3 regions of the Halobacillus sp. AWM4_238 genome follow, and region 2 is predicted to be linked to each of the others. Evidence: riboswitches for the same ligand, from Rfam matches in the RefSeq annotation. Region 2 holds a riboswitch; each other region holds the start of a gene.

Region 1 (5,204 bases), 2.1 Mb from region 2:
ATCATAGAATGTTTGAAAATTGAATAGAATTTGCTGTTAGTTTCTTTTACAAGTATTTCCCCGATGGTGTTGTACAACTTTCAATGGCCATTGAAACCGCGAGGATTATAGTTATTTCTATATTGCTAGAATGTTTAGAATATATTATATATTCTAAAACCCCCGTTGTCTATGCATATAATTTTATCCTGCTGCATAAAAAAACGGCTGCGTCTGCGACAGCCGTTCTTTATTAAGAATACACTTTTGCCCGCTTCTTTAATTCCCAACGCAGTACTTTTCCGCTAATCTGCGTTATCGGAAGCTCTTCAATAATTTCAATTTCTTTGGGAGCGCAGTGGGGGACAAGCTCTTTTTTTCCAAAACGCTTAAAGATCTTCTCCTTTGTCAAACCCATCATTCACCACAACAACAGCTTTCACGATTTCTTCGCTTACCAGGTGGGGCTTTCCAACCACCCTAACTCCCGTATAGCCGGGTGCTCAAGCAATTTGCCCTCCACTTCAAAAGGACCGACCCGCTCTCCAGTAAAATAGATAACCTGTCATCATTCCTGCTCTGGAAGATTACGTATCCCTCCTCATCCATGTGAGCTAAATCCCCAGCCAGAAACACCTCACTATAACCTCAAAGTGATGAATGCCTTCTATAACTCCCACCCTCCTCTTTTTGGGTTATTAGATTTCACAGGCGTATGTGTCAATCGCCCCCCGCAAACGTTGGGCCTCTTTATACGTACAGCGGTTATGAACGACTTCAAGTCCTGCTTCACTTGCAATTTGGGCCGCCTTCGGTGCGATGACACCTTCTTGCAGCCAGAACACATCCGGGCGGATATCTGCCGCTTCTTTCGCAATTTCAATGGCTGCTTCTGGACTGCGGAACACTTGAACGACATCAACTTTGAATGGAATCGATCTCAGGTCTGGGTACGCCTTCTCTCCAAGTACTTCTGTTTCTCTCGGATTGACGGGGATGATTTGGTACCCGAGCCTTTGCATTTTTCGAGCAAGACGGTGGCTCGGACGTGATGGCTTTCCGCTCAATCCGACAACGGCTAAACGTTTAGGGCGCGTCTCTCCATCTTCTTTTGTTTTAGAAGAACTCAAAGCCCACTTGATCACACCCTCATCATTTTCAGTGATGGCTGTTTTCTCCGTCTCTCTTCCAGTTGCTTTCGCAATGGCACGATCAAGATCATTGATCAAATCTTTGCTCGATTCAAGTCCTATAGATAGACGAATTAATTCTTCCGTCACTCCACTTGCAGCAAGTTCTTCAATAGACAATTGCTGGTGCGTGGTGGAAGCGGGGTGAATGATCAATGATTTCGCATCTCCTACGTTAGCTACATGGGACCAAAGGGAGATATGATTGATCACTTTTCTACCCGCTTCCCTTCCGCCCTTGATGCCAAAGTTAACGATGGATCCGTAGCCTCCTTCAAGGTATTGATTTGCCAGCTTGTGAGCTGGATGTGAGGACAACCCTGGATATGCCACCCATTCCACATCAGGATGACCTTGTAAGTACTCCGCAATTTCCTGAGCATTGTCTCCATGACGAGCAACACGCAAATGCAACGTCTCCAGCCCTTGTAATAACAAGAATGCATTTTGAGGACTCAAGCAGGAACCAAAGTCACGAAGCAACTGAACACGCAGTTTCGTAATATAAGCGAGCGTTCCAAAGTCAGCGGTATAAACAATCCCGTTATAACTGTCATCAGGCTCTGTGAAAACCGGGTACTTGCCGTTTCCCCAATTGAATTGTCCCCCGTCTACAACGACTCCTCCGATTGCTGTCCCATGGCCTCCGATCCATTTTGTAGCGGAATGGATAACGATATCAGCCCCATGCTCTATGGGACGGCATGTATATGGAGTTGCGAATGTATTGTCGATGAGAAGGGGTATCCCGTGTTCATGAGCCACAGCCGCTACCTTTTCAATATCCAGTACATGAAGGCTTGGGTTTCCAATCGTTTCTGCGAAAACCGCTTTGGTTTGATCCGTGATGGCTTTGCGGAAATTTTCCGGGTCCTCAGGGTCAACAAAGCGAACTTTAATGCCATATTGCGGTAAAGTGTTAGCGAACAAATTATAAGTCCCTCCATAAAGGTTCGCTGCAGCAACGATTTCATCTCCAGAACCTGCGATGTTCAGAATGGACAGAGCGATGGCTGACATCCCGGAAGCCGTTGCAACAGAAGCCACTCCGCCTTCCAGGAGGGCCATTCTTTTTTCAAAAACATCGACGGTCGGATTACCGATACGGGAATAGATATTCCCAGGCTCATCAAGAGCAAAAAGGCTCTGGGCGTGTTCGGTGTCGTGAAAAACGTAAGAAGTCGTTTGGTAAATGGGGACAGCTCGTGATCCTGTCGTCGGATCGGGCGACTGTCCTCCGTGCAAAGAAATTGTATCGACATCATAGCTTTCAAAAGAATTCGTCATGATTATTTCCTCCTTAAAAAGTACTCCAACCTTATTGGCATAGTAGGCATTATACGTATGAAACGTCACTGAACCTTTTTTCGAACAGCAAAAAACCCTCTTCCAAATAAGAAGAGGGTTTGTCATTTCGGTTCCTCCTCTTATCTGCCAGATCCATGTGATCTGTAGGACTTGGCACCTTTTCAAACCGATGTTTGAAGGTTGCCGGGCTTCACAGGGCCTATTCCCTCAGCCTCTCTTGATAAGAGATGTATGCAGTTGAATGATTATGTTGAGAATTATAACGAATAACAATCAGAAAAGTCAATTATTTTAGAAAATTTAATATTCGGAACCTGCGATTGCTCTTGCCAGCTGTTTAATGATATCTTCATGATCTTCGATTCCAATCGACAAGCGGATGACATAGTTATTGATGCCGATTTTCTCACGTTCAGTGTCTGATAACGCGCGGTGAGAGGTACGGACAGGGTACGAAACCGTTGTCTCTACCCCCGCTAACGTAGGAGCAATTTTTATCCATCCAAGAGACCGGAAAAAAGCCTCTATATCAACGGAATCTTCAAGCTCAATGGTAACAATGGCCCCGTTTCCTCTTTCCGATACCCGCTCAGGATAATAGACGGCACGAACCGTATCATGATCACCAAGAGCTTTAGCTACCTGCTTTGCATTGTAGGATTGTTTCTTCATCCTAAGACCTAAAGTTTTGGCTCCTCGTTGAGTAAGCCAGGCTTCAAACGGACTGAGATTCGCACCAAACGTGACAACCTTTTGGGTCGCTGCTTGAATCAAATCCTCATTTCCGACTAGCACCCCGCACGTCACGTCACTGTGTCCTCCGATGTACTTCGTGCCACTGTGTACAACGAGATCGACGCCATGTTTGTACGGCTGCAATAAGTATGGAGTGGCGAATGTATTATCAACCATTGTTTTCACATTGTTCTCACGAGCAAGAGCGACTAACCCCTCTAAATCCTCAACCCGCAGGAAGGGATTCGAAATCGATTCAGTATAAAGGAGCTTTGTTTGGTCCGTGATCGCATTCGAAACATCGTCCAGATTTTGAAAAGAAACCATCGTAACTTCAATGCCAAAGGTGGGGAGCTCTTTTGTGATCAGCTTGTGTGAACCTCCATATACATCTTCTGCTGCAACAATATGATCTCCTGGTTTTGCAACAGCGAGAATACCGGCAAGGATGGCGGACATACCAGATGAAGACGCTACTCCGGCTGGCGCTTCTTCCAGTTCTGCAACCGTTCCTGCAAGTTCATCTGTATTAGGGTTCCGCTCTCGCGTATATAAATAAGGGCTGTCTCCCTCATAATAACTTTCTAAATGGTCCAAATCTTTGAATGTAAAAGCGGATGTCTGATAAATCGGTGTACTCTTGCTATTTGGGACAAGACTTTGATCCGTCTTATGATGGACTATTTTTGTATCAAAAGATGCATTCGTCATCGTTCGTCTCCTCTCTGTTCACTTAATGCAAAATTATATAGAACAACGAGGAATATTGTCAAAGTTTTGCGACATATTCACGGATCGCTTGCAGGATGTAACGAAAATAACCATTTTCATGTGGGACAAGGTTTTTACATGTCACTTCTTTTTCTTTACCGTTAAGAATTGAAACCCCTATCGCCCCGCATCTTTGATTCATCACACTTACCAAATCATTCAGTGACACAGAAACGATGTCCTCCACCTCTTCACCAATCGTAAAAGTCATGTCATCTGTCCACGGAAGGAAGTAAATACGACAAATCTCTCGGTCTATAGTAGCCCCATCCTGTAATTGTTCTTTAAAATTACCCTGATGGATGAACTCTTCAGGCAGAACCGTCAAACCGACTTCTTCCCTGATTTCACGGACACCAGCCAGAAGCACATCTTCCCCTGCTTCCATATGTCCAGCAGCGGTAATATCAAACAAACTCGGGAAATCCTCCTTGTGATCAGCTCTTTGCTGAAGCAGTACATGGGTAGTGTCACCTTTATTTGCGAACATCCAACAATGAAACGTTTCATGCCAATCCCCATCCAGGTGGACTTTGTTTCTTTCTTTTATTCCGATTGGCTGCTCCTTTTCATCAAAAATTGTTAACCACTCTTCCATAAGGCTCCCCTTTCTCTTTCCTAATTTAACCCTCTTCTGCTCTAGAATAAACGCTCTTCACACAAAACGAAAAGAGCTCAGAGCATGTTATTCTGAGCATGTTGCCCCCTTAAAGAAGTTAAAGGCCTTGAGTGGTATCTGAAAATCCTTGAATAAAGTCGATTACACAATCAGCCGGCACAGGTTTACTGAAGTAGTACCCTTGATATTCATAACAGCCTTTTCGTTTTAAGTAGGCAATATGATCACTTGTTTCCACACCTTCAGCAATTACTTGAAGATGAAGACTCTTCGCCATACTGATGATGGCATTAACGATCGGTACTTCTTCCTCACGATCATTAATTTGATTGATGAACGACCGATCAATTTTTATCGCATCAACCGGCAATCGATTCAAATAACTAAGGGAAGAAAAACCGACCCCAAAATCATCCAGATGAACTTTTACTCCTTTTGCCCGTAAACGGTTCAACGTGTCTGTGGTGCGACCGAAATCTTGAAGAACCATCGTTTCCGTAATTTCAATAATTAAACTTTCAGGAGTGAGCCCTGAATAATCGAGTGCTTTGAGTACTTTTTTTGTAAGATTCACATCTTTGAACTGATGGGCAGACAAGTTC
Region 2 (5,204 bases):
GATATCCTTCACAAACTGAGCATCGAGGTCCTCCGTCTTGACGGCAACACGGTTACGGTAATCATCAGGCATGTCCTCCAATGCTAGTGCATTCAGAAGGTCCATCCCCGCAGCCAGTGCATAATTTCCTGGAACCATCGACAAATCCTCGCTATCAACAAGACGTGGCAATTGTCCTGCTTCTACTTCAACAAACTGAATGTCTTTTTTATTGTTCGTAATATCTTTTAAAGAGGCGCGCAGCGGGTCAACATTGTCGTCCACTTCCACCAGTCCTTCATCTTCCAGCACAATGAGAGCGCGTGCAAGGTTGGTCGGATCGTTGGGTACCCCCATCGTGCTTCCATCTTCAATACTTTGAATATCTTCATATGTATTGGAATAGATCCCCATAGGAGCTGTAGGGACGATGATGACTTCAGACAAGTCCAAGTCGTTTTCCTTCGCGAATGACTCTAAGTAAATTTTATGCTGAAAAAGGTTGGCGTCCAAATCCCCATTTGCAAGCGCCTTGTTCGGTTGTACATAATCCGTGAATTCTTTGTTCGTCACTTCGTACCCTTTTTCTTCTAATAACGGCGCAATCGCCTGTGTGACCATATCGCTATAGGGCCCAGAAGTCGCGCCAAAACGGATGGTATCTTTACCAGAAGCATCTGCACTTCCTTCCTCTTCTCCGCAAGCAGCGAGAAACGCGATGGTTAATAGCGTGGCACATAACAAGATGGTTTTTTTCATGAGAGAGTTCCTCCTATTTTTTAGTTCTTCTTCACAGTCTTAGCAATATAGTCGCCTGCGTATTGGACGATTTGGACGAGGACGATCAGCAGGATGACGGTCGTAAACATGACGAAGTTATCGTATCTGTAATACCCATAACGAATCGCCAAGTCTCCGATTCCTCCACCTCCAATGGCCCCTGCCATTGCGGAATACCCGATCAAACTGATGGCAGTGATCGTCAAGCCACTAATCAGTCCCGGTTTAATTTCTGGGAAAATGATATCCTTGATGATCAGCCATGGGGAGGCTCCACAGGCGATGGCCGATTCGATCACTCCTCGATCAATATCGCGGGCGGATGATTCCACAATTCTTGCATAAAACGGAATCGCAGCTACAGAAAGAGCTACAGACGCTGCTACAGGGCCCGTCGTTGTTCCGATTAAAAAGTTGGTAAAAGGAAATAAGAACACAAGCAAGATAATGAAGGGAACCGACCGGATCAAGTTCACGACAACGCCAACAATGCTTTTGACGGTTCTATTCTCCAGGAACAAATCACGGTCGGTCACAAACAGGAGCAACCCAAGCGGAAGACCTGCAATCAGAGCGACCACCAATCCGATCCCTACCATGATCAATGTTTCCAAAAACGATTTATTCAGCTCTGGCCATAAGTTGATCAGCTGTTCCATCATTGTGCAACACCTCCACTTCTCCGAGCTTTTGTTTCAGTTCTTCAATGGCTTCCTTTACGACGGGTTGCCCTCCTGTTAATTCCATCACAAAGGTGCCTAGAGCTTGCTCCTGGATATAATCGATCTTTCCATGGAGGATGTTCGCCCGTACGCTTGATCCTTTCAGTAAATCTGAAACGATCGATTCATTCGCAGAATCACCCTTGAACCTCATATGTACAATGGTGCCTTTACTTCTGGAAATGATGTGTTCGGGGATCTTAAAGTCGATGACCGTTTTTATAAAACGCTTGGTGAGTTCGTTTTCAGGAGCTGCAAAGATGTCGTATGTCGCCCCCTGCTCTACGATCTTCCCATCTTCCATGACCGCACAGCGATGGCAGATTTCTTTTACAACCTCCATCTCATGGGTGATCAACACAATGGTCAGTCCAAGTTCGCGGTTGATCTTTTTCAGTAAGCTCAAAATGGACTGTGTTGTGTTAGGATCGAGAGCTGACGTAGCTTCATCACACAGGAGCACTTTCGGATCGTTGGCGAGAGCTCGGGCGATGCTCACGCGTTGCTTTTGACCGCCACTCAATTGAGCAGGGTACGCTTCAGCTTTATCTGACAAACCGACGAGGTCCAGCAATTCGTGCGCCTTCCTCTTTCTTTCCTTCCGATTCACACCTGAAGCTTTAAGAGCGAAAGCGACGTTGTCTAAAACCGTTTTCGCCATGGCCAGGTGAAATCCCTGAAAGATCATCCCGATCGACTGTCTCGCCTTTCTCAACTCCTTGTTTTTTAATGTCATGAGATCGATTCCATCAACAAGGACTCTCCCACTCGTCGGGCGTTCCAAGATGTTCATGCAGCGTAACAGGGTACTTTTTCCTGCCCCACTATAACCGACGACACCAAAGATCTCCCCTTGTTCGATATCCAATGAAACGTTGTCGACGCCAATGACGTTCCCTTCTTTGGAAGGATAAACTTTACTCAGTTGTTCCAATGAAATCATGGGCTTCCCTCCTTTTCCTATGTATCCATAAATGATTGACCTACAAAAAACTCTCCCCCTTTGCGGGAGAGAGTTTCGCGTGTAATAGCCAAACTCTTATCTCCCAGAATCGATTCATTCTGTAGGAATTAGCACCACTCCTTGCGGAAGGTTGCTGTGATGTCTACGGGCCATACCCTCAATCACTCTCGATAAGATTTTTTGTTTATGGTTTTACACTTTAACGCATGTGAGAGGGTTTGTAAATAATTTTCTCAATCTTTTAAATTATAGAATATTATCATTGACATCTCATTTTATTAAATGGATAATGATGGGCATATCTGTGTAGGAGGGATTCCGATGGAGCCGATCAATGTTCAGGGAGCACCGAATATCTATCGCTGTGAACCGGGCATTTTGAAACAATTACCAGAACTACTTCAGGGAGAGAAATTCAAGCATGGAACCATCATCCACGGGGAAAATTCATGGGCGATGGCGGAATCGTACATGCCTGACTTTCCATTTGCTGTCGACACCATTTTGTATGGTGGAGAATGCACGCATCAAGAAGTAGAGAGAATCGGGAAAGAGATGAATTCCACGGATGTCCTCATTGGGGTCGGAGGCGGAAAAATTCTTGACCTCACGAAGGCGTGCGGAGAATCGCTTGATCTTCCGGTCATCCTGATCCCCACATTAGTATCCAATTGTGCCGCTTGGACACCTTTAAGTGTGTTCTATGATGAACATGGGAATTTCCTTGAATACACCATTTTCAAAAGAAGTACATACATGGTCGTGGTTGACCCCGATATGCTCGTCCATTCACCCGTAGAATACCTTCGTGCAGGGATCGGTGACACGATTGCCAAATGGTATGAAGCAGACGTTTTGACGAGACATATAGATAAAAAACCACTTCCTCTGGAGATCGCTCTTCACGCAGCAAAGATGTGTCGGGACGTCCTTTTTGAGGAGGGGACCGAGGCTGTTCGTGCTCTTGAAAATCTTGAACCGAATACGGCTTTTACACGTGTGACAGAAACGATCATCCTCGCTGGTGGTATGGTGGGAGGTTTTGGAGATGGTTACGGAAGGATCTCTGGTGCCCATTCCATTCATAACGGGTTAACAAAAGTACCAGCGACGAAAAGGTTTTTACATGGTGAGAAAGTAGCCTATGGAATCCTTGTCCAGCTGGCCCTCGAAGGGAAAATAGAACAAATCAAGAAACTCGTTCCTTTTTACCAATCCATGCAGCTGCCTTTATCATTGAGTGACCTTCACGCGTCTTCACTAGAAGATGTGGAAACGATTTCTCACTATTCCACCCGGCAAGGCGAATCCATTCACCTCATGAGGATCCACGATCAATCAGATGTGAAAGATGCCATCTATATAGTGGAAGAAAGCTTAGCCTCCCGGTAGAAGGCTAAGCTTTTAGTTTGCGGGCCAAATAGATTCCGCTTGCCGCCGCTTGAGAAAGGGAGTGCGTATCTCCTGAACAGTCCCCGATCAAATACAAGCCAGGGATTTCCGTTTCAAAATGGGCATCTGTGAAAATTTTGGGTTCATAAAATTTGCTGTCGATCCCATAAAGGATGGTGTCGCGATCGATTTCTTCTTCCAGGAGCCCTTCCAATGCCTCAAAAAACTCCAGCAAGGCGTCGATATAAAGAGGCGGAACTTCCAGACGGAGATCCCCTGCTTCTGCTTCTATCGAAGGAACGATTGGACCGGAAGAAAGATCTCCGGAAATTCTTCCTTCGCGTAAATCGCCCAGCTTTTGGGATACAATTCTCCCCCGTCCTTGATTGATTTTCCCGATCGTATCGCGAGCCTCTCTCATCGCTTCTTCCTGATTTTCAAAAAATCGCGGAACGAAAAGGGTGAAATTCAAATTCCTGCTCGGACCCTCCTCATTTTGGTTCTGCCCATCTGCCATCACCAGGTCATGCTGGTATTTGCGTACGACTCTGCCACGGGGATTCATACAATAGGTCGTGGCTGAAAATCGGTCGTTCTTGTAATGAAGCTTCGTTTCAAAGGTTTCCTGAAGGATGGCATCGAGCTGATCTCCGCGCATCTCCACGCGCACACCTAAATCCAACCGGGTTGGTCCGGGCTTCAATCCTAACTCTGCCAACCTTGATTTCATCCAATCACTCCCGCTCATGCCTGTAGCGAAAACGACCTGCTTACTTTGAAAGCACCCCTGATTGGTAGATAGAGAGAATAGTCCGTCATCTTTTGTGACGCTCGTGACATCCGCTTCGAAGGTAAATGTCATCTGTTCAGACATTTCTTCATACAGGCTTTGAAAAATCTTCCGAGCGCGCTTCGTCCCTAAATGGCGCACCTCTGTCGAGAAAACACGCAGGGAATGTTGTGCTGCTTTCATGGAGAGCTTCTCATTTTTTGTACTGTATCTCTTTACAACGTCTCCACCATAAGAACATAAGAGTTCATCGACTTCTTCCATGAGCTCCAGCGCTTCCTTTTCACCGATTTTTCCATTCAGCTGTCCTCCGAAGTCATTCGTATAATTGAACTTCCCTTCTGATTTTCCTAACCCTGCAAATCCTATGTAGCGATCACACGGCCCCTCACACGTGCAACCCTCTCCATCTAACCCACACGTCCGTTCAACGATTGGCTTTCCTTTATCCACCACATGAATGTCCCATCCCGGGTGCTCGGTTGCTAACGTGTAAGCAAGAAAGACGCCACTGACCCCTGCGCCGATGATCGTCACATCATACATACGATCACTCATTTTTTTCACGGACTTTGGC
Region 3 (5,204 bases), 810 kb from region 2:
TGGTAGCGTAGAATCCGTTAAGACTGTCTCTGAACTTTACGCCCCTCTAAGTGGTAAAGTTGTTGAAGTAAACGAAGACCTGGAAGACAGCCCGGAGTTTGTCAATGAATCGCCTTACGATAAAGCTTGGATGGTTGTAGTCGAACCAACGGACAACTCTAAAATCAACGACTTGATGACCCCGGAAGAATATGAAGCAATGATTGATGAAGACTAAAGATAGTGCATTGGACAGGCAGGGCTTTGTAAAACCTTGTCTGACATGATCACGTTTGATCTTAATCATGTTCAGACCATGCCTGATTGGCATGGTCTGTTTCTATATAGTAGGTGATGAAGATGGATGGAGAACGAATCGTCATTGTTGAAGGAATCACGGATAAAAAGAAGTTGAACAAAGTCCTTGATGAAGAAATTGAAATTATTTGTACCCATGGAACTCTAGGTATTGAGCGAATGGAAGAAATGATCCTTGACCATAACTTAGATGATCGAACTGTATATATTCTAGTGGATGAAGATGACTCCGGCTACAAGCTGAGAAAGCAATTGATGGAAGAACTTCCTCACGCCGAGCACATCTATATAGATAAGGCCTTCAGGGAAGTGGCTGCTACACCGGAAGCTGAACTAGCAAGAGCCCTACTTAGTAGACATTTCAACGTCAAGTCGATTTATTTAATATAGGAGGATACATGTGGAGGAAATAAAGACAACAAATGTGAAAGAGCTCATGGAAACTCCACATACAGCCCTAATTTTCATCCATAGCCCTTTTTGTGCAACTTGCCATTTAGCACGTCAAATGCTTACAACGCTCGAGGCTGTATTCAATAAAGAAGTTTTTAAGGAAATGAATGCTTCTCTACACCCGGAGTTGATGCAACAGTATAAGATTAAAAGCGTTCCATGTCTGCTGGTGATGAGGGAAGGGGAAATAGAAGAAAAGATTTACGCTTTTCACTCTGTTTCCTATATGTATGAGAAAGTGGTTGGTTTTGTTGAATAGTGTTTGTATTTCCCAGGAAATGACCACCATTGTTGAATAAATAAATGCTCTTTCTTATTTGGATAGGATCTAACAGTTAAAGAGAAACAAAGAAGACAGCAAAGACGTCTCAACGTCCATGCTGTCTTTTTTATGCACTTCATATGATTTCTCCCAGTTTGCTTACAATATCTAAAAAGGAGGACTGATCGCCAAAATTCGCATGGACCTCACCTTGTTGGTTAATGATGATGGTGGAAGGGACACCATCACAATGATACAAGTCATAGACATAGCGTCCATCATCAGAAAGTGTAGGTTGTGTTAAGAACTTTTCGAAGTATTCCATTCCTTCCTCACTCTTCCGTTCCCTTCCGGTTACATTTATCGTCATCATTTTTACTTTGTCATGATCCATCGTTTTAAACAATTGCTCTTTCCTAGGTAAGTCTTTCCCGCAATCTGGACACCAGGAAGCCCAGAAGGTCAAGACGATAACTTTTCCTAAATCTTCTTCAAGTCTGTAACTGGAAGAGTGGTCGTTAATGTATGGCAGTTCAAATAAAGGGGCTTGTTTACTCAATGTCATTCTCCTTTTTACTGGCGGAATGTTATGGATTGACGCTCATTTAAATCCCATGCTAACATAATTACTAATTTCATATCGACATCTTCACTTATTCAGAGTGGCGGAGGGACTGGCCCGACGATGCCCGGCAACCGGCAGGTAACCTGCACGGTGCTAATTCCTGCGAAGTCTTTGACTTTGATAGATGAGAATTGTAAAAGCGATGAATCTCTTCTATTAAAGAAGGGATTTTTTTCATTTATGGACGTACTTGTGTGGAAGAATTAAGCATTTCTTTTCTATTTTTGAATTTTATTTTTCTGAACAATCTGTTTTATCAGTTGACACAAAATTCGTACGATGCTAAAATCCACTTTGTACTACTTAAACGAGTTAAAGTGATAATAATTTAATAAATAAAATCTCTTATCCAGAGTGGCGGAGGGACTGGCCCGATGATGCCCGGCAACCGGCAAGACTGTCTTGCTCAGGTGCCAATTCCTGCAAAGTATAAATCTTTGACAGATGAGAGAACAGATTTTCAGGTAAGATTAAAAAACGCCATTCTGTTCTCATGACAGGGTGGCGTTTTTTTGAAAGTGGAGGGAAAGCAGCATGATTTCAATTAAAGGACTATCAAAGATATTCCACACAAAAGATCAAGATGTACGAGCAGTGGATGATTTAAGTCTTAACATAAACAAAGGAGAAATTTATGGAGTAATCGGCTATAGTGGAGCCGGTAAGAGTACATTTATTCGTTTATTGAACCGCTTGGAAGATCCTACAGAAGGAAGTATTCACGTCGATGATCAAGAACTGACGGCTTTAAGCAAAGGGAAGTTAAGATTAGCGAGACAAGAGATAGGGATGATTTTCCAACATTTCAATTTGCTATGGTCGCGAACAGTTCATGATAATATTGCTTTTCCATTGGAGGTTGCTGGAATCCCTAAAGCAGAGAGGCAAAAGCGTGTCGAAGAGTTGATAGAATTGGTCGGGTTAAAGGGCCGGGGCGGTTCTTATCCATCCCAACTGAGCGGCGGGCAAAAGCAGAGAGTCGGAATAGCCAGAGCTCTTGCAAACAATCCTAAAGTTCTCTTATGTGATGAAGCTACATCCGCGTTGGACCCAGAGACGACGGACTCGATTCTTGATCTTCTAGTGGATATTAACGAAAAACTTGGCCTTACAATCGTTCTAATTACACACGAAATGCATGTTATTCGCAAAATTTGTCATCAGGTGGCTGTTATGGAAGAAGGGAAAATTGTTGAACAAGGCGATGTGTTGGATGTCTTCCTACATCCTCAAAAAGCAGTCACGAAGAAGTTTGTGGATCAGGTAATGGGTGACCCGGAAAAAGAAACATCCTTGCAATTGATCAAAGATCATTATCAGTCAGGAAAAATTATACGTCTTCACTTTGTGGGAGAAAGTACAAATCAGGCACTGATTAGTGATTTATCAAGAAAGTTTGAAATTAATGTCAACATACTACATGGTAAGATTACGCAAACGCAAAAGGGTGCATATGGGACAATGTTCGTTCAGTTTGATGGAGAACAAAAAGAAATCGAACGAGCCATTGATTATATTGAATCAACATCGGTAGAAGTGGAGGTGAATCCACATGTTTAATGAATGGTTCCCGAATGTACGAATGGAAGATATGATTACCGCTACTAATGAAACCCTTTATATGACGCTTGTATCTGTTGCTGGAACCTTCGTTTTAGGTTTGCTGTTAGGTCTCCTTCTTTATTTGACTGGGCCTGGGGGGCTCTGGGCAAACAAGACATTGAACTGGATCACTGCTTCTATCGTTAACATATTTAGAGCCATTCCGTTTATCATACTCATCTTATTATTGTTCCCGTTTACAGACTTTCTTCTAGGGACGATCCGAGGGCCACAAGCAGCGTTGCCCGCACTGATTATTGGCGGTGCTCCATTCTACGCCCGTCTGGTGGAAATTGCTTTGAAAGAAGTCGATAAAGGAGTCGTAGAAGCAGCAAAATCTATGGGAGCTAAATATTCGACAATTATTTTTAAAGTGTTGCTTCCGGAATCGATGCCAGCTCTTATTTCCGGAATTACAGTAACCGCGATTGCGTTAATTGGATACACAGCTGTAGCCGGTGCAATCGGCTCCGGTGGTCTTGGTGATTTTGCCTATTTTTATGGGTTCCAAAGAAGCAATTTTGACGTTGTATTTATTTGTACGATCTTAATCATTTTAATTGTGTTTATTTTCCAATTCATCGGAGATGCTATCTCACGGAAATTGGATAAAAGATAAAATATAAAAAAAGGGAGAGAATGAAAATGAAAAAAATATGGACGGGTTTATCTGCACTACTGCTTATACTAGTGCTCGCAGCATGCGGGACTTCAAATGAAGAAGAAAGTGCCTCAGGATCAGAAAGTGAAGAAGGTGGAACAAAAGAAATTAAAGTAGGGGCGACTAGTGTTCCACATGCTGAAGTTCTTGAGAAGGCGAAACCTATGCTTGAAGAAGAAGGAATCACGCTTGAGATCGAAGAATATCAGGATTATATTTTACCAAACCAGGACTTAGATGAAGGCCGCATTGATGCGAACTATTTCCAAACGATTCCTTATATGGAAATTCAAGAGGAAGAGAAAGGCTATGACTTTGCAAACCTTGGGGGAATCCATATTGAGCCGATCGGTGTTTATTCCCAAAAGTATGAAAGCCTTGAAAAAGTTGAAGAAGGCACAACTCTAGTCATGAGTCGTTCTGTATCCACACACGGTCGTATCCTCTCGCTCTTGGAGAAAGAGGGATTGATTAAACTAGATGAAAATGTTGAGAAAGTAGATGCTACTGTACAGGATATTGTAGAAAACCCTAAAAACATCGAATTTGATACAGGAGTAGATGCAGCCAATCTTCCACAAGTGTATCAACGTGAAGAAAACGTACTTGTTGCAATTAACACAAACTATGCGATTGAGGCTGGGTTGTCTCCTAGTGAAGATTCAATTATTCTCGAGGAATCTGACTCTCCTTATGTGAACGTTGTGGCTGCGAATAGTGAAGATAAAGAGAATGAAGCCTTAAATACACTTGTTGAAGTTCTTCGTTCTGAAGAGATCGTCAACTTCATTAAAGAAGAATACGATGGTGCTGTTGTGCCAGTCTCAAGTGATGCAGAATAACGGATAAAATAAGTGACTGCGGTTTATACTAACCGCAGTCACTTATTTTTACTGGGAGGTTTTCATATGCAAGAGCAAAATATGACGTGGACGCAAACGTATTTACATGATTATAAAGAAGGAATGGGCGCCTTCAGAGAGCATATGCCGCAAGTTTCTCATAAGTTTGATGAATTTACGCAGGAATGTTTCAAAGCAGGGGAATTGTCGAAAAAAGATAAACAACTGATGGCCTTAGGGATCAGTATCGTTGCACAGGACGAGTACTGCATGATTTACCACACGAAAGGGTGCGTTGACCAGGGAGCAACGGAAAAAGAAATTTTGGAAGCTTGTGGTGTTGCCGCAGCCTTTGGTGGTGGAGCAGCTTTAAGCCAGGCTGTCACTCTGGTTCAGGATGCATACATGGATTTGACGACAACGATTAACTGATCCAATTATTAGGAAATCAGAGGATTTCGG

The links. Region 2 has a riboswitch for S-adenosylmethionine ahead of ACXACN_RS06240 (methionine ABC transporter ATP-binding protein). Riboswitches for the same ligand answer to the same signal wherever they lie in the genome.
Region 1: another riboswitch for S-adenosylmethionine. It lies ahead of ACXACN_RS16665 (PLP-dependent aspartate aminotransferase family protein); the one in region 2 lies ahead of ACXACN_RS06240 (methionine ABC transporter ATP-binding protein).
Region 3: another riboswitch for S-adenosylmethionine. It lies ahead of ACXACN_RS10410 (methionine ABC transporter ATP-binding protein); the one in region 2 lies ahead of ACXACN_RS06240 (methionine ABC transporter ATP-binding protein).

What each region holds. Positions count from the first base shown of each region.
Region 1 covers NZ_JBSWSY010000002.1:3,340,533-3,345,736, reverse strand. Annotated here, with positions in the region: gene ACXACN_RS16665 (PLP-dependent aspartate aminotransferase family protein) at 678-2,456, opposite strand; SAM riboswitch class I at 2,594-2,704, opposite strand; gene ACXACN_RS16660 (trans-sulfuration enzyme family protein) at 2,778-3,923, opposite strand; gene ACXACN_RS16655 (NUDIX hydrolase) at 3,982-4,581, opposite strand; gene ACXACN_RS16650 (sensor domain-containing protein) at 4,700-5,204, opposite strand, start outside.
Region 2 covers NZ_JBSWSY010000002.1:1,214,429-1,219,632, forward strand. Annotated here, with positions in the region: gene ACXACN_RS06230 (MetQ/NlpA family ABC transporter substrate-binding protein) at 1-738, opposite strand, end outside; gene ACXACN_RS06235 (methionine ABC transporter permease) at 759-1,421, opposite strand; gene ACXACN_RS06240 (methionine ABC transporter ATP-binding protein) at 1,381-2,424, opposite strand; SAM riboswitch class I at 2,518-2,622, opposite strand; gene ACXACN_RS06245 (iron-containing alcohol dehydrogenase family protein) at 2,767-3,837, shown strand; gene ACXACN_RS06250 (FAD-binding oxidoreductase/lyase) at 3,842-5,173, opposite strand; gene ACXACN_RS06255 (GNAT family N-acetyltransferase) at 5,178-5,204, opposite strand, start outside.
Region 3 covers NZ_JBSWSY010000002.1:2,019,578-2,024,781, reverse strand. Annotated here, with positions in the region: gene gcvH (glycine cleavage system protein GcvH) at 1-217, shown strand, start outside; gene ACXACN_RS10425 (toprim domain-containing protein) at 340-687, shown strand; gene ACXACN_RS10420 (thioredoxin family protein) at 698-1,009, shown strand; gene ACXACN_RS10415 (TlpA family protein disulfide reductase) at 1,149-1,577, opposite strand; SAM riboswitch class I at 1,663-1,768, shown strand; SAM riboswitch class I at 1,980-2,088, shown strand; gene ACXACN_RS10410 (methionine ABC transporter ATP-binding protein) at 2,172-3,197, shown strand; gene ACXACN_RS10405 (methionine ABC transporter permease) at 3,190-3,858, shown strand; gene ACXACN_RS10400 (MetQ/NlpA family ABC transporter substrate-binding protein) at 3,885-4,742, shown strand; gene ACXACN_RS10395 (carboxymuconolactone decarboxylase family protein) at 4,809-5,174, shown strand.